DNA from 4 places in the Brevibacillus sp. SIMBA_040 genome. Region 4 is predicted to be linked to each of the others. Evidence: riboswitches for the same ligand, from Rfam matches in the RefSeq annotation. Region 4 holds a riboswitch; each other region holds the start of a gene.
The links. Region 4 has a riboswitch for cobalamin ahead of SB752_RS10210 (ABC transporter substrate-binding protein). Riboswitches for the same ligand answer to the same signal wherever they lie in the genome.
Positions count from the first base shown of each region.

Region 1: linked by a shared signal. The riboswitch ahead of cobO (cob(I)yrinic acid a,c-diamide adenosyltransferase) and the one ahead of SB752_RS10210 (ABC transporter substrate-binding protein) in region 4 are both predicted to bind cobalamin.
Region 2: linked by a shared signal. The riboswitch ahead of nrdI (class Ib ribonucleoside-diphosphate reductase assembly flavoprotein NrdI) and the one ahead of SB752_RS10210 (ABC transporter substrate-binding protein) in region 4 are both predicted to bind cobalamin.
Region 3: linked by a shared signal. The riboswitch ahead of SB752_RS23640 (ABC transporter substrate-binding protein) and the one ahead of SB752_RS10210 (ABC transporter substrate-binding protein) in region 4 are both predicted to bind cobalamin.

Region 1 is NZ_JAWRXI010000019.1:16,759-20,929, reverse strand. Features, by position in the region: gene SB752_RS25380 (ABC transporter substrate-binding protein) at 1-385, opposite strand, end outside; gene SB752_RS25375 (M15 family metallopeptidase) at 447-1,157, opposite strand; cobalamin riboswitch at 1,373-1,591, shown strand; gene cobO (cob(I)yrinic acid a,c-diamide adenosyltransferase) at 1,716-2,264, shown strand; gene cobD (threonine-phosphate decarboxylase CobD) at 2,264-3,370, shown strand; gene cobU (bifunctional adenosylcobinamide kinase/adenosylcobinamide-phosphate guanylyltransferase) at 3,367-3,906, shown strand; gene cobS (adenosylcobinamide-GDP ribazoletransferase) at 3,903-4,171, shown strand, end outside.
Region 2 is NZ_JAWRXI010000025.1:35,160-39,330, reverse strand. Features, by position in the region: gene SB752_RS28630 (hypothetical protein) at 1-279, shown strand, start outside; gene SB752_RS28625 (ACT domain-containing protein) at 316-828, shown strand; gene SB752_RS28620 (DUF2085 domain-containing protein) at 1,201-1,539, shown strand; cobalamin riboswitch at 1,601-1,801, shown strand; gene nrdI (class Ib ribonucleoside-diphosphate reductase assembly flavoprotein NrdI) at 1,954-2,313, shown strand; gene nrdE (class 1b ribonucleoside-diphosphate reductase subunit alpha) at 2,300-4,171, shown strand, end outside.
Region 3 is NZ_JAWRXI010000016.1:68,072-72,242, reverse strand. Features, by position in the region: gene SB752_RS23650 (heme ABC transporter ATP-binding protein) at 1-439, opposite strand, end outside; gene SB752_RS23645 (FecCD family ABC transporter permease) at 436-1,473, opposite strand; gene SB752_RS23640 (ABC transporter substrate-binding protein) at 1,516-2,541, opposite strand; cobalamin riboswitch at 2,811-3,018, opposite strand; gene SB752_RS23635 (M24 family metallopeptidase) at 3,036-4,136, opposite strand.
Region 4 is NZ_JAWRXI010000005.1:89,542-93,712, reverse strand. Features, by position in the region: gene SB752_RS10220 (ABC transporter ATP-binding protein) at 1-140, opposite strand, end outside; gene SB752_RS10215 (FecCD family ABC transporter permease) at 144-1,181, opposite strand; gene SB752_RS10210 (ABC transporter substrate-binding protein) at 1,183-2,178, opposite strand; cobalamin riboswitch at 2,309-2,458, opposite strand; gene SB752_RS10205 (MBL fold metallo-hydrolase) at 2,572-3,519, opposite strand; gene SB752_RS10200 (alpha/beta fold hydrolase) at 3,766-4,171, opposite strand, start outside.

The sequences.
Region 1 (4,171 bases), on a different contig from region 4:
CGTCAGCAAAGGTGTTTCCTTCGGTAAGGGTGAACGTCCAGCTGAGGCCGTCCTCGCTTACCTTCCATTCTTTTGCCAAGCCAGGCTTTACTTCTGTGGTGCCGCCATCGTACTCTACGAGACGCTGGTAGGTAGGGTAGGTGATTTTCCAGGCACTGTTGTCAAAGGTGACGGCGGGATCCAGTGTGCCTTGGTCGGCAGTCATCCCTACGAACAGGGTGTCAGCAGGAGTTGTCGATTTTGCCTGTGCGGGCTCTGCCGGTTTGTTCTCCGCCGGCTTTGTTTCGCCTTGGGATTGACTTGCTGGCGTACTGCTACAAGCTGCCGTCACCATGGTGAGGATTAGCAGAAGGGTAGTGAATAAATAAGACCAGCTACGCTTCAATGAATTCGACCCCCAAATATATTATATTTAATTATTTTTTAATATATTGTAAAAATTCTATTTATTCAACCATTATTTTTTCCATGGACAAGATGCCGCCATAAATTGGTCTTTGGTGCGTTTGCTGTCCCCAGCTGCGGGTGCCGTATTCAAAATGCCACCATTCTTTTGCATAGTTGACAAAGCCTGCGCTAGTCATGAGATGGTAAAGCAGACGACGATTGTCGCGGATCACGATTTCATTTTCGGTCGGCTGCGAAAGCTCTTCGTAATGCCTGGTCGCAGCAGCTTCTGTGAAATCGTCGAAGTCCGTACCCATATCCAGCCAGCCATCTGGTCCGGCAATAGTCAGATCTACAGCTCCTCCCGAGAGATGAGGAGACGGCTTGGTAATGTCAGTTGTGGGCAGGGCGACAAACTTGCGCAGCTCTTCGGCGAGTGCAGCGCCCTCTTGCCAGCCCTTCAAGAGCAGTGATTGACGAAATCCTTCATATAGGGATGCCTGTACCTCAAAGGAACGCCACCCGTCCAGTATGACCAACTCATAGCCGCTGGGCAGCTGTTCGGCAGCGGAAGCGAGTCTTCGGGCAGCTTCCTTTCGCAAGTACGCTTCTGGTGTTGTCCCCGCATACCCCAGGCGATAGTAAGCTGGATAAACGGAGATTCTTGCTGATAGGGTAGAGAGCGGGACCATTGCCTCGCCGCATTCTTTTACCGGAAGTGTGCTGGGTAGGACATGATCAGTTAGTTTCGGGATTGGGGGAGATATCAAAAAATTCACCTCCTTTGGATGGCTTTGGCAATATGGTAGCCGAAAAATAGTTTTTAGTAAATTGTAATTTTATTTAATTTTCTGCAATATGATGATTTTCGGATAGAGAGGCGTGTCTTTACACTCCAGTTTTGTTTGTTTCTCAGCTTTTGCTTGAATCCCGACCAGCATTTGCTATTATTAAAACAAGTGCTTGTCATAGAATGAAAAATGAATTGAATACGATACAAACAGGTCCTTGTTACTGCGAAAAAGCTTTTCCCGGTAGCAGGGTTAAAAGGGAAGATTGGTGAAAAACCAACGCGGTCCCGCCACTGTAAGAGAGTAGCTATTCTTCATGGCAACGGCGCCATCCACTGCCCACAAGGGAGCGGGAAGGAGAAGAATAGCGATGATCCTCAAGCCAGGAGACCTGCCTGTTCTTGTTTTTGCACTGCATTCCTTCGGGTTAAAGGAAGAGGTGAGGATCGGTGAAGTATGCTATCCACACGCTTTGTTTTCCTTACACGATAAGAGGAGAACAAGGCGTTTTTTTATTTCGATGAGGGGGTGGCTTTGATGAGTCAGCAAGACAAAAAGCGGGGCTTGCTTTTGGTTTATACAGGTGACGGCAAGGGGAAAACGACAGCAGCTATCGGGCTGGCTGTACGAGCGACCGGCCGTGGAAAAAAAGTATTGATGATTCAGTTCATTAAATCACCAGAACGGACGTATGGAGAAAAGATCATTTTTGATCGGCTCGGGATCGAGATCGTGCAAAAGGGAGTTGGCTTTACTTGGACAAAGACTCCGGAAGAGCATCGGGCAGCTTTGCAGGAAGCGTGGAGCTTTGCGCGTGAAAAGCTGATGGGCGGCGAGTACGACGTAGTCATTTTGGATGAGTTGAACAATGCGCTGGCGATTGATCGTTTTCCAATCGATGATGTGCTGCCACTATCAGACGTACTGGAGACGATCCAGGGTCGTCCGAGTCACATTCACCTCGTAATCACAGGACGCAGTGCCAAACAAGAGATCATGGACATGGCCGATTTGGTTACCGAAATGAAGCCGGTCAAGCATTACTACGATGAGGGGATTCCAGCTGTGCTGGGGGTTGAATTTTAATGGGTATTCTCGAAACCTACGGACACGGCGGCGATTTACTGTCGGCAGCCCAGCGCTTTGGTGTAGCCCCAGGAGATTTCCTCGATTACAGTGCCAATATTAATCCGCTGGGAATGCCAGTTAGCGTGACGGAGACGCTGTTGGCTTCGCTGTCTGCGATCGTCCGTTATCCAGATCCGGGACATCGTTCCTTTCGCGGGGCCCTTGCTTTGCATCTTGGACTGGGTGAGGAGTGGCTTTTGCCCGCGAATGGAGCAGCAGAGGCGATGGCTTTGGCAATATTGGGACTCAAGCCGCAAACTGTCGGTGTTGTGTATCCTTGCTTTTCGGAATATGAGCAACTTTCCAAGCAGTTTGGCGCGCGTGTGATCGGTTGCTATGGAAAAGAGGAAAATGGCTACAAGCCGGACCACGAAGAGCTGCATCGTCTGCTTGAGAAGGCGGATCTGGTGTTTATCGGGTCGCCGAACAATCCGACGGGGATTTTGTATGAGCCGGAGGAGCTTGTGCAAATCGCGCAGTGGTCCACTGAGACAAACACTTGGCTGATTGTAGATGAGGCGTTTCTCGATTTTGTCGCAACGGAGCGGCAATTTACGCTAGCGACACAGTTGGAGCAGTATCCGAGGGTCATCCTGATGCGCTCGATGACGAAAATGTACGCGATTCCAGGCCTGCGCCTCGGCTATGCCATCGCCCATCCAGACGTGATCGAGCAGATGCGTGAGAAGCAGGTGAGCTGGAGCGTCAATTCGTTGGCTTTGCTTGCAGGTGAGCTATGCTTAAAGGAGCATGAGTACGAGGAAAAAACACGCCAGCTGGTTGCCAAAGAGAGAGCGTATCTGTCAGAAGCAATTACGCATGAGCTAGGGTGGAAGGTATGGCCTGGTGAAGCGAACTTTCTTTTGCTTCGTTCACCGAAGCATTTGCCTGCAGAGCAATTGCAAGCGCGGCTCGGCAAAAGAAGAATCCTGATTCGCAGCTGTGCCATGTATCCGGGGTTGACTGAGCATGATGTGCGTATCGCAGTCCGCAGCCGAGAAGAAAACGAAAGACTGATTGCTGCTCTGTGCGAGGTCGCGGCGGAAGGAAGTGGACACGCTTGAGTCTGATTGTAGTAACAGGCGGTGTCCGTTCGGGAAAAAGCCGTTTTGCAGAGGAGCTGGCGCAGGCTTCGGGCAAGCGTGTTCTGTATGTAGCAACAGGTCAGGCTTGGGATGACGAAATGCGTGCCAGAATCGAGCTGCACAAAAAGCGCCGTCCAAGCGACTGGGGCTGTATGGAGGTAGGCGAGCGCCTATCTGAATATGCAGACGCAAGTGCTGATTATGATGTCGTATTGATTGACTGCCTCTCCACGTGGGTCAGCAATCTGTTAATGAATATTGAGGAAGCAAAATGGCGCAGCGAGCAGCACACAGCGGCTCTCTTGCAGGAGGCGGAAGCTTGGCTCAGGCAGGTTCAGGCATCCAGCCAAACGGTGATTGCTGTCACTAGCGAGGTAGGGCTTGGCGGTGTCGCCATGAATCGGCTGGGAAGATGGTTCGCCGATGTGCTCGGGGATGTCAACCAGATGAGTGCTCGTCAAGCGGATGTCGTCTATGCCGTCTTGTCTGGAATACCGTGGAGGATCAAGGGATGAATGCTTTTTTTCACGCCATCTCCTTTTTTACCCGGATTCCGGTTCCATGGCTGCGACCCTCTGAAGCTGCCTGGAAAAAGAGCGTCAACTGGTACCCGGCTGTCGGCGTAGTAATCGGACTTTTGCTATGGGGTGTGCACCAGGCAGGTGTGCACTTGTTTAGTCCGTGGCTCGCTGCCATTTTGACACTGGGTGTCTGGATTTATGTAACAGGTGGCCTTCACCTGGACGGCTGGATGGATTTGGCGGACGGGCTTGGCAGCAG
Region 2 (4,171 bases), on a different contig from region 4:
GCCGTTTTATTAGCAATTGTAGCAGTTCTCGGTATGTCGTCGACAAATGAAGAGCATATGACGACAATTCAGCAAGTGATCAAGGAACAAGGTGGAGAGATCGCCGCCAAAGGCATTACCATAGTTCCGGTAGATGAAAGTCCATTCGAAAAGAGCGGGAAAGGAAATACGATTTATCGCATTTACTATACCAAGGATGGGCAAAATCTGACTGCGTGGTTCCGCTCTGAGAACCACTCCTCTATAAAAAAAGAACCGGAAGAGTGGATTCTTCCCTAACGTAAGAAAAATCGACTGGGAGAGAGAGGAATCGCCATGACCCAATTTGCTGGATTGCGTGAGCTTGCAGGGTTGATTAGACGACTGGAGCCTGATCTGTCGGGAGCATCTATCAGTATCCTGACTCATGAAAATCGAGAAGAAATCACAAAACAACTATTAGACGGACTAGGTGAGCGTGTACCGGTTCAAAACAGTGCCGGAGAATATGCCAATCATCTCGCTGTGCTTCGTGTAGGGGCGAATAAATATACGGTAGCACAGGACTGGCGTGAGGTTTATATTAGTGAAATCAACTACTGCTTCTGCCGCATCCCTCCAGGGGCGCATGGACTTTTGGTGCATCATACCGACTATCCCGGTGTTATCTACGATGTTTCGAGAAAGCTGGCTGATTTCGAGATCAATATCTCCAAGCTGAATGTATCCCGAGAGCAAAAGGGGAAGAATGCCTTGCTCATTTCTGTAACGGATGAAGAAATTACACCAAATGTTGTATCCGCTATCGAAGAACTACCCCAAATCAATAAAGTGGTTTCCCTTCAGTAATTCGTAAGGGGCCAAACGAGACACCGCCTGCAGCGTGTGGGCGGTTTTTTTGCGTTGCCCTAAGTAAATACTCGCTCAAAAGGATATGCTAACGGTTATATGTCTTGATTATGTGATAGTAAAGGCACAAGGAGTATCTGGTATGTTTTATCTACTACTTATGGCTGTTATCATTTGCGTAATTGCTGGTATTGTATTGCTCGCAAATAGAGTCTTTTTGTGGGGAACTGTGCTGATCCTGAGCGGCCTGGGCTTATTGTTGTTGATGTACAACAGGTATAAATCGAGGGTGAGAAATAGCTGCGACTGTATGCCTGACATTCCGTGCTTGGAATGTCACACGCCGGATTGCCTGGATTGCGGTGGTCATTCATGAAAGTAGACAAGAGACTAGCCTTTCTCTCGTTTATTCCCTGTCATCGCCTGCCGTCCCGTTCTATTTATTTGAACGGCAAACCTTTTCCGTTATGCGCACGGTGTATGGCCATCTTGCTTGGATACGTTTTTCTACCTGCGCTTTTTTTGGTGCCCTTGCCTTTTTATGTAGGCCTCCTAATGCAGGTGCCGATGCTAGTGGACGGCATCACGCAGTTTGGGAAGTGGCGAGAATCAACCAATCAGATTCGAATCATAACAGGGCTTTTAAGTGGGGTAGGTCAAGGTGTATTGATCGTCTCAGCCGTTAATTTTCTAGTAGAATCGCTAATGTAGCAACTCTTGCTCATTATGCTTGACTACTACGACATATTGAGGTAAAGTAAGTTTTACCAACTACATATTGATGCGGAGAGGTGTTTGCCAACTAGATTTGGCAGACTTAATAGGGAAGTCGGTTAGAATCCGACGCGGTCCCGCCACTGTAATGAGAGAGTTCTATTCGAGGAAAGGCCACTGATCAGATGGGAAAGATCGGGAAGGCGTAATAGAACGTTTGATCCCGAGCCAGGAGACCTGCCTAGCCGTTGACACGCTGTAGTACCTACGGAAGATAGGGAAGTGTTCGAGCGCTCAATTCGCATGCGAATTGATATGATCAAGTATCATTATGCGCATTCGACATTTTAATCGTCGGATGCGTTTTTCATTTGTACAGAAAGTATACATACGCAGTAAAGGATGAGGGATATGTTAATTGCTTTTGATTCAAAAACAGGGAATGTACGCAGATTTGTCCAAAAGATCGATTTGCCACATGTGGAAATTAATCCTGAGATGATATTGGATGAACCGTTCATATTGGTTACGTACACGACCGGATTTGGACAAGTACCTGAAAAAGTGACGACATTTCTAAAAACAAATCATTCCTTGCTGCGAGGCGTATCGGCAAGCGGGAACCGCAACTGGGGTCAAAGCTTTGCCAAAAGTGCAGATACGATTGCAAATCTTTACGGCGTTCCGGTAATATCTAAATTTGAATTATCGGGAACAGGCCGAGATGTGGAACATTTTACGAGTGGGGTGGCAGCAATTGCGACATATTGAATTGAACAACCAACTGATGCAGCGTGGAGAAGACGGATTTTTTCAGCTTGAAAAGGATCGTGAAGCCGTTGCAGATTTCATGAAAGAAGTTGAGGAGAAAACCTTGGCTTTTGCAAGTATTAAAGAACGGATGGACTACCTGATTGAAAATGACTACTACGAAAACGTCTACGTTACGTATACAGCTTCGCAGGTAGAGGAAGTCTTCCGTTTGGCAAAAGACGCTTCATTTCAATTTGCATCGTATATGGCCATCTCCAAGTTTTATAAAGATTATGCGTTGAAAACAAACGACAAATCCATGTATTTGGAGCAGTACTCGGATCGGGTAGCGATTGTCGCACTCTCCTTGGGCCAAGGGGACTTCGAGCTGGCCAAACGTTTGACGGTTTCCATGATGGATCAAAGACTGCAGCCAGCAACTCCGACTTTCTTGAATGCAGGAAAAAGTCGACGGGGGGAAATGGTTTCCTGTTTCTTGCTTGAAATGGATGACTCGTTGAACTCGATTAACTTTATTTTGGGAACGTGCATGCAGTTGTCCAAAATCGGCGGTGGAGTCGCTGTAAACCTGTCCAAGCTTCGCGGACGCGGCGAGCCGATCAAAGGTGTCGAGGGTGCAGCAAAAGGGGTCATGCCTGTACTCAAGCTTCTAGAGGATGCTTTCTCCTATGCGGACCAGATGGGACAACGCAAAGGATCGGGAGCGGCATACTACAACATTTTTGGCTGGGATATTAATGAATTCCTCGATTGTAAAAAAATTAATGCCGATGAAAAGTCGCGGATTAAGACCTTGTCGATTGGCCTCATCGTTCCGAACGTCTTTTACAAGCTCGCTGAGGAAAACAAGCCTTTGACTGTGTTTGCTCCATACTCGGTGTACAAGGAATACGGAGTTCATCTGGATGATCTGGATCTGGACGAGATGTACGATGAGCTGGTTGCCAACGATCGAATCAAGAAAAAAGTCGTGATGAGCGCACGGGACATGCTGACGAAAATCGCCATGATCCAGATGGAATCCGGCTATCCTTACATTATGAATAAAACAAATGCGAACCGCGATCACGCCTTGAAAGATATTGGGGCAGTGAAGATGTCCAACCTGTGCACGGAAATTTTCCAGCTGCAGGAAACCTCCTCGATCATGAATTACGGAGAAATGGACGTGATTCGTCGAGATATCAGCTGCAACCTGGCATCGCTTAATATTGCAAACGTGATGGAACGCAAAATGATTAAAGAGTCCGTCCACGAAGGCATCGAAGCCATCACAGCAGTCAGTGACATGACAAAGGTAGAAAATGCACCAGGTGTGCAAAAAGCAAATCGCGAGCTGCACTCTGTCGGGCTTGGTGCCATGAATCTGAATGGCTATCTGGCGAAGAACAAAATCGCGTACGAGAGTGAAGAAGCAAAAGATTTTGTTCGGACTTTTTTCATGATGATGAACTATTATTCACTCGAAATGAGCATGATGATTGCGAAAAAGAAAGAAACAACATTCCATGGATTTGAGCAATCGGAATACGCAAAGGGCACGTACTTTAACAAGTATGTAATCACTGATTATCAGCCACGCACGGAAAAAGCAAAGCGGCTCTTCGAAGGCATGTATATCCCGACTACCGAAGACTGGGAGAACTTGAAGCAACAGGTTCAAACTCATGGGCTGTATCACGCATATCGTCTGGCGATTGCACCAACCCAAAGCATTTCGTACATTCAAAATGCAACCTCCAGCGTCATGCCAATCGTCGAGCATATCGAAACGAGAACGTATGCGAACTCGACGACGTATTATCCAATGCCGTATTTGTCACAGGAAAACTATTTTTACTATAAATCGGCCTAC
Region 3 (4,171 bases), on a different contig from region 4:
CACGCTGCTTTTCTCCCCCTGACAAGCTAAAAAAGCTGCGATTTGCATAGGCATCCATGCCAACCCGTACAAGCGCTTCCTCGCAAATGTCGTGGTCTGCTTCTGTGTCTTGCTGAAACAGCCGCTTGTGAGGTGCGCGCCCCATCAAGACAATTTCCATCACAGTAAAATCAAATTCGATCGAAGACTCCTGACGGACAACAGCCATGCGCTGGGCATTTTCCTTGGCGGACAGCTTATATACATCGTCTCCGTCCAGCGAAATCCACCCCGCATGAGGCTTCATCGTACGATAGATGCTTTTAAGCAGTGTGGATTTCCCGCTGCCATTTGGCCCGATCAGTCCAACGAACTCACCAGCTGCGACCTCAAGCCCCACGTTGGACAGGATCGTTTTCTTCTCCAGATTGACTGATAAGTTATCCGCAACCAGCTTCATCGTCCGCTACCTCCAAAGGAATATGAATTGCGCAGCATCAACCAGATAAAAAACGGTCCGCCACATAGAGCCGTAATGATCCCAATCGGCAGCTCTTCTGGAGCAAAGGCTAGCCGTGCAATGGAGTCAGCCCAAATCAGAAAGATTGCTCCAAATAGAGCACTTACAGGCAGGACACGGCGATGATCCGATCCGACGACTACTCGCACGATATGCGGCATCATCAACCCCACGAACCCGATGGCTCCACTAATCGCAACGATCACCCCAGTCAGCAAAGCTGTGATCATCAAAAGCTGCTTGCGGAATTGGACCGTATTGACACCGAGTGTTCCCGCAGACTCTTCCCCCATCAGCATCGCATTGAGCGAGCGATATTGCGCCATCAATACAAACAGGCAGATCAGCACGACTAACGTCGGAATTGTGAGGTATTCCCATTTTCCTCCCGCCAGGCTACCACTCATCCAGAACAGAACGGACCGAATACCGTGCTCATTCGGTGCGGAAAAGATGATCAGGCTGGTAACTGCTGACAGAATGGCCGAGATCGCGATCCCCGACATAAGCAAACGTACTGTCGAGTTTTGTCCACCGATCCGCGATAGGGAAAAGATCAACAGGATAGACAAAAGCGCACCTGCAAAGGCTCCAAGTGACAGGGCGAATTGCCCAAACATGCTGAAGGCTCCGAAGAGAATAACCAGTGTGGCGCCAACCGAAGCACCCGAAGAAACTCCCAGTATGTACGGGTCTGCTAGTGAGTTTCGTACAAGAGACTGAATAGCTACACCTACTACCGAAAGGCCTGCTCCTACAATTGCCCCTAGCAGTACTCTTGGAAAACGAATATCCCAGATGATCGTTTGCTCACCCTTTGACCAATCAATGGGAATCCACTGACCCACTCCCGGAACTTGCGACAAGGCAATTTTCCATACCGTCGCAGGCTTGATATCTACAGAGCCCAAGGTGACAGCGATCGTGATGGAAAGCACCAGCCCGACTAGCAGGCTGATGATAATGAGAGGCATTTTGATCCGATGCAGAGTCATTCCCTCCTCTAGTAGAACTCTTTATTTAAATTTGTCCGGGTAGAGCCCTTCTCCCAGGATTTTCAGTGCAATCGGTGCGCGAACTCCCTCTGATGCTGCGGACAGTGGCAAGACGATCAATCTTTTATTTTGAATGGCTGGAATATCTGCCAGCTCGCGCTTCGTCAGCAAAAGGTTCTTTTTCTGATCTACCGTTTTGTCCCCGTAGTCCACGACTACAATCACGTCAGGCTTGCGATTGACAACCTCTTCCCAACTAACTTCTGCCCAACCCTTTTGAATATCATCAAATACGTTTTTACCGCCTGCCATTTTAATCAGGGATGTCATGTAATTGTTCGCTGCTGTAAAGGGGTTATCTTCTCCGCTATCATATACAAAAACCTGCAACGGCTTGTCCACAGAACCGATTTTACTCACTGTTTGATCCATTTCCTGCTTCATTTTTCCAATCAATTCATTGGCTTTATCCTCAACACGGAAAATCTTACCGATGTTTTGAATATCTGCAAAGACATCTTCTACGGTTGGGCCTGGCTTATTGGATGACTCTTGCAGGTACGATTTGATTCCAGCCTTGTCCAAATCCTCCATAGAGCCTACTCCTTTATCACCAAAACCACTCTTCCAGCCAGAGTAGACAAAATCAGGGTTTGCTGCCATCAGCACTTCTTTGTTTGGATATTTATCGGCCAACACTGGTACCTTGTCGTACGCTTCCTTGAGCTCAGGCAAAATCTGATCGTCCAAATATGCTGTTCCTACCATTTTATCTGCAAGACCCAGTGCAAGCATGATTTCCGTCACGTGTTGGTTTAAGGTAACCGCACGTTTTGGCGCTTCTGGATAGGTCATTTCAATGCCGTTTGTCGTGATAGTGACAGACTTATTGCCAGCAGGCTGCTCGGTCTTCGTTTCCGTTTTAGCAGCCTGCTCTGTTCCCGTTTTCGACTCAGTCGTGCTTGGTGCAGCAGAACCGCAAGCCGAAACAATGAGTACCAGCGCCATTACTGCTGCAATCCAAAATCCTTGTAAAACTTTTTTCATGTTTGCTTAACCCCTCTTTATGGATTTGAAATGATAATTAATTTTTGCGAATCGTAATCATTACGTTTTATTTACTTTTATCACTATACGCGTGCGTTAATGCTTTTGCAATTCTTTTCTTCAACCCCCTTTTCCGCACAAAAAAGCACCCCCCTTTTTTCTCAATCGGGAGGTGCTTGACAAACGTGGACACAGCTATAGATCTGGCTTTTTGTGCCTAGTTCTAGAATTATGCCTAAATTCCACATCTGCCCCATCCTCGTGGGTCGATTGTATCTGATTTCATGGCAGGTCTCCTGGCTTACGAATCGTCGCACACTAGCCTCCTTCCCATTCCAATAAGACGAAACAGTGGGTCTTGGCTAGGTACTCCTCGTTACAGTGGCGGGACCGCGCCGGTTTTTCACCGGTCTTCCCTATTAAGCTGAGGGGACGTATTAGATACGTCCAGTCAGCACCATGAAATGCTTATGAAGTTGTTTATTTCGTGCAATTTAACCGATTACAGTCAATTTTTTCGGGAAGCTCGACAATACTTCTACCCCTGTCTCGGTTACGACCACATCATCCTCGATACGGACGCCGCCTACGCCTGGCAAATAAATTCCTGGCTCGATAGTGAAAACCATCCCTGGGCGAAGTATCTCCTCATTTTGCTCATGCACAGAAGGATACTCGTGGACATCCATGCCGAGTCCATGTCCCAGACGGTGAATAAAGTACTCCCCATAGCCTTTTGCCGCGATGACATTGCGTGCGGTTTTGTCGATATGCGCAAAGGTTACGCCCGGGCGAACTTCGGCAATCGCTGCTTCATTGGCTGCCAATACCGTTTCGTAAATTTCGTGAAGCTGTTCGCTAATTTCACCAACTGCGAATGTACGGGTAATATCAGAGACGTACCCATCAGCTTCTACCCCGATATCAAACAGGAGCAGATCCCCTGCTTGAATCTCGCGCGTTCCAGGATTTCCATGTGGCAAAGCTGATTTTTCCCCAGCCAAAACCATTGTGGAGAAGGAAGGACCCTCTGCTCCTACACGCTTCATCTGGTATTCCAGGTCAGCGACAATCTCCATTTCGGTCATGCCGATCTTCACGGTTTTCAGCGTCTCTGTCAGTGCTTTTTCAACGAGCACAACAGCGTGCTTCATCCGCTCAACCTCGTCAGCGGATTTGATCAAGCGCATTTCGCGAAGCGGTGCTTCCACGTCTACAAAGCTAGTAGCAGAGACAACTTGTCCCATCGCTTCAAATCGCTCGACTGTCATATGACTTTTTTCGATACCGAGCTTAGACAAACCGCTTGGCAGTGTTTGTTTTAATACTTCGTACGGATTTTGCGTATCTGTATGTGTGTAGATGTTTTGGACGGATGAAGCCTCCGACGCTGCCTGACGATCAAGTGCTGGTACGATCAAGGCTGGTTCGCCCTGCACAGGAAGGACCAAGCCCAAAAAGCGCTCATGTGGATCTGTAAAAAAGCCTGTCAAATAATATACATGCTTGGGAGAGGTGATGAGCACCGCGTCCAGCTCTTGCTTCGTCAAAAAATCATGCAGCTTCGAAATGCGCTCTTGAAATACCTTTGTCACCTTACTTCACCCTGCTTTCGCCTAATATTCTATTG
Region 4 (4,171 bases):
ATCATTTTTAATAGGGTTGATTTGCCGCTTCCATTTGGACCGATGATCCCGAAAAATTCTCCCTTATTGACGGAAAAGTGGATGTCCGCCAGAACCGCCGTCTGATGATATGACTTTTCTAAGCCAGTGACTTGAATCATTGCCTACCTCCTGCCCAGCCGTTTGTTCTGCTTTAACAAATAGGCGAAAAATGGTGCCCCCAGAAAAGCAGTAACGACCCCCAATGGAATTTCTGTTGGACTCAGTAGCATTCTCGCCACTGTATCTGCCCAGAGGACATAGATCCCACCGCAAATCGTCGCCATCGGTAACAGCAGTCGATAATCCGGACCTACCATCAGCCGAACGAGATGTGGCACGACTAGACCGACAAAGCCAACAATTCCCGCAATAGAAACAGCACCTGCCGTCAAAAGCGTAGAGACGATCAGGACAACCAGCTTCGTTCGTTCCACACTGACGCCCAAGTGAGCTGCTTGCCGCTCTCCTAGAGAAAACAAATTCAGTGCGCGTGCGTAAGAAACGAGAACCATCAGGCCGACAATCAAATAAGGCATTAACACATATGTAAAGTCCCAACCCCGAAATGACAAGCTTCCCATGAGCCAAAAGACGATCTCGTTTACAGCTTTATCCGATAGAGACACCATAAACGACACAAGCGAGCCAAGGAATGCCTGTACGACCACTCCAGAGAGCAGCAATGTCTCTGTTTGGAGCTTTCCTTGTGTATTCGCCAGTCGAAGTACAATCCACAAGCTGACAAATCCCGTCAGAAAGGCCACAACCGGAATACTCCACTGCCCCAAAAAGGAGATGTGCAGACCAAAAAGGATGAGAAAGGCTGCACCGACTGCTGATCCTGAAGCAACGCCCATCGTATACGGATCAGCGAGCGGATTGCGCAGCACCCCTTGAAAGCCAGCTCCCGCAAGAGACAGACACGCCCCTACCAAGACAGCCAATATGACACGTGGAAACCTAATCTTCATCACAATTTGCTCCGAGGATTCTTGCCAACTGACCGGTATCAGGTCACCCAGCCCGGGAAGCTGATGCATCAAAATCAACCATACCTCTGAAAGGGGAAGCTGGGCTGAGCCGAGCGAAATGCTGACCACCATAGATGCCAGCAAAGTGAGGCAAGCCACTCCTCCCCATAACAATAGACGCCTTTTCATTTTATTTCACCAGGTCAGGATAGATCGCCTTTGCTACTTCCTTCAAGCCCTGTGTAATACGTGGGCCAGGACGAGAGAGCATATTTTGATCCATGCCAAGCACTTGCTTATCGCGAATGGCTTTCATTTTTTCCCAGCCTTTGCGCGAAAGGATGATGTCCTCTAGCTTTTTGGACGTCGCCGTATCAACGATTCCGTTTGCATACAAGATCACATCTGGGTCATCCTTCAAAATCTTTTCCTCGCTAATGGCATTCCAGCCCTCTGTATCCGATGCGACATTGATCGCTCCAGACAGGGTAATCAGCTCATCCATGAACTCTCCCTTTCCCACGGTCCAGCCAGGGGAGAACTCCAGGTAAACTTTTTTCTTTTCTTCCGGTTTTACGTTCTTTACGGCATCTGTCACTTCCGCAATATCCTGCTTCATTTGTGCAACCAGTTTTTCTGCCTGCTCCTGCCGGTTCGTGATAACACCCATGGCAATAATATTGTTCATGATATCATCCAGCTTTTTCGGGTGCGTTACGTAGACAGGCATGCCCAATGATTTCAGCTTGTCAGCAACAGCCTTTTCCATCGATATGCCGCCGATAACGAGATCCGGGTTATGTGACAGGATGGCTTCCTCATTTGGCGTTACGACCCCACCTACCTTTGGTTTTGCAAGAGCTGCTTCTGGATAATCATCATATTCAGAGACTCCGACAATCCGATCATCTAAGCCCAACGCGAATAAAATCTCGGTTTCAGCCGGAGAAGTAGAAACAATTCGTTCAGGAGCCTTTTGGAATGTTACTTCTTTACCTGTCGCATCTTTCAACGTTAGCGGGTATGTTGTCTCCTTCACAGGGCTAGTGGCAGGATTCGTTTGAGATGCTTCCTTCTTCGCTGGAGTCTGGGCATTTGGTGCTGGCTGGCTGTTGCCCGCTCCCGAGCACCCAACCAAGCTCAAAGCTATCAAAACAGGGATGAATAATGGCAGCGATCGTTTCATTGTAAACTCTTCCTTTCTTCCCTAACTTAAAAAGCCCCTTTGCGTCCTCTACGGAGCAAGGGGCTGGCATTCAGGATGAACTACGTCATAGGTACCACCTGAGCTAGCCGACCCTTTCCGCGAAGGTACTGGCGCAATAAACAAACAGGCAGGTCTCCTGGCTTACGGCACATATGAATGCCGCTTCACAGTGGCGGGACCGCGCCGGATTTTCACCGACTTCCCTTTTCACCCCGTTTCTTTTACGAAGAAACAAGGCACCTGTTTGCATGAGGACTATTTTATTGTAAATAAGGTTATGACTCACCCACCATGATAGCACTCATCCAGAAAAAAAAGAATGAAAAAGAAAACCAAAGCCCTGACAGGTCCTTGGTTTTTCCATTTGTTTCACTATTTTTGTCTTTTTTGTAAATAGTCGATAATCCCCATCGAGCAAACTTCCAAATCCAGCTTTAAAATGCCAAAGACTTCGTGGTGGGCAGAAATACCAGCAGTTTGCAAATCATCCGCTACCCGATTCAAAAGTCTTGAAGCGAGCTCTTCGTAGCCAAGTCCTGCCGCCAAGACGGCCTCCCCTTCCGCGACAAACACAGGTAGCCATTTTGTTACTTGCTGGTACACATCCTCTACCTGGTCAGTCATACCAAAATGACCAAAGTAAATCCGATCCAAGCCACGCTCGCGATAACGTGCAATTGAGTGTAGCATCTTGTCAGGGTCAAACTGGTTGGGAGAAGTCGAAGGCAGAACGAGATGCAGACCATTTTCTTTGAGCTGCGGGTAATGTACTCCTGCCGTATCTCCTGTAAACATCCCGTTACTCACTGGGTCGTAGATGCTGAAATGATGGTTGGCGTGACCAGGTGAGTCCAAAAATTCCAGTGTACATCCAGGTCCAATCGACAGCGTCTCTCCATCTGCCTTTACGATTAAGCGATTCTCTGGAACAGGGACGATCGGATCGAATAAGGACTCGAACTGCTCACGGTATACCACTCGGGCACCCTCCATAAGTCTACTAGGATCAACCAAATGTCGCGCGCCTTTTGGATGGACGACGATTTTGGCATTTGGGCACTCTTGCAAAAACAAGCCCGCACCACCTGCATGATCCAAGTGGATATGTGTGACGATTATGTATTTTACCTGGTCCAGAGAATATCCCAGCTTGGCCAGACCTTCACGAATATACGGGACAGATGGACTTGGACCGGTTTCGATCAAAGTGAGCTCCTCTTCTGCAATCACATAAGTGCCTGTCCGCCCAGGCAAGCCCAAATCAAAGCCGTCAATCAGGTGAATTCGCTGCCCCAGATGAAGTGGTTCTGTTGTCTGCATACAATCGTTCTCCTTCTCTTGTTTTGTTCGTTATCGTTTTTGAACACTGCCTGCCTTTTCTTTACTTTACTGTATCATTTTACCTCTCGTCATTTGTGCCAGTTCCGATTGCTTCTGCTGCCTGATTGAGCTGTTCACGTGCTTTCCGGCAGCTCCACGGCCTGATTTCGGTATCCCAGCTTTGTCAGTGTTAACTGTACCTTTGGACGCTTTCTTTTAGCGGTTCCAACGCTCGTCAACTCCTTCTTATGACAGGAATGGCATTAACGCCTCTACAATGACGTCTGGACGATCTAAGTGAATAGAATGTGTAGCATGCCTCGCTAAAATGAAGGTACCTAGATTGGACAATGCCACCTGTTCTTGAATCAATTCCTGCCAAATGGTTTCGATCATGTTTGCTTCTTCTGCGGGAACACCGTCTTGAATGGATGATAGTACTGACTGAATAGGATCGCGACCAATAACGGTAAGCGGCACTTGAGGAAAACTATCCATTGCCTTAATTCGTCGAGCACAGCCCTCCCAATGTTCGATTTCCGAAGCCATTGCTTTGTACAAAAATGGACTGCACAAAAATGTCTTGATTTCACTTTGTGCCCAATCGGATAGCCTTTTGTGAGCCGAACTCAAAATAGGATCTAATATTGCA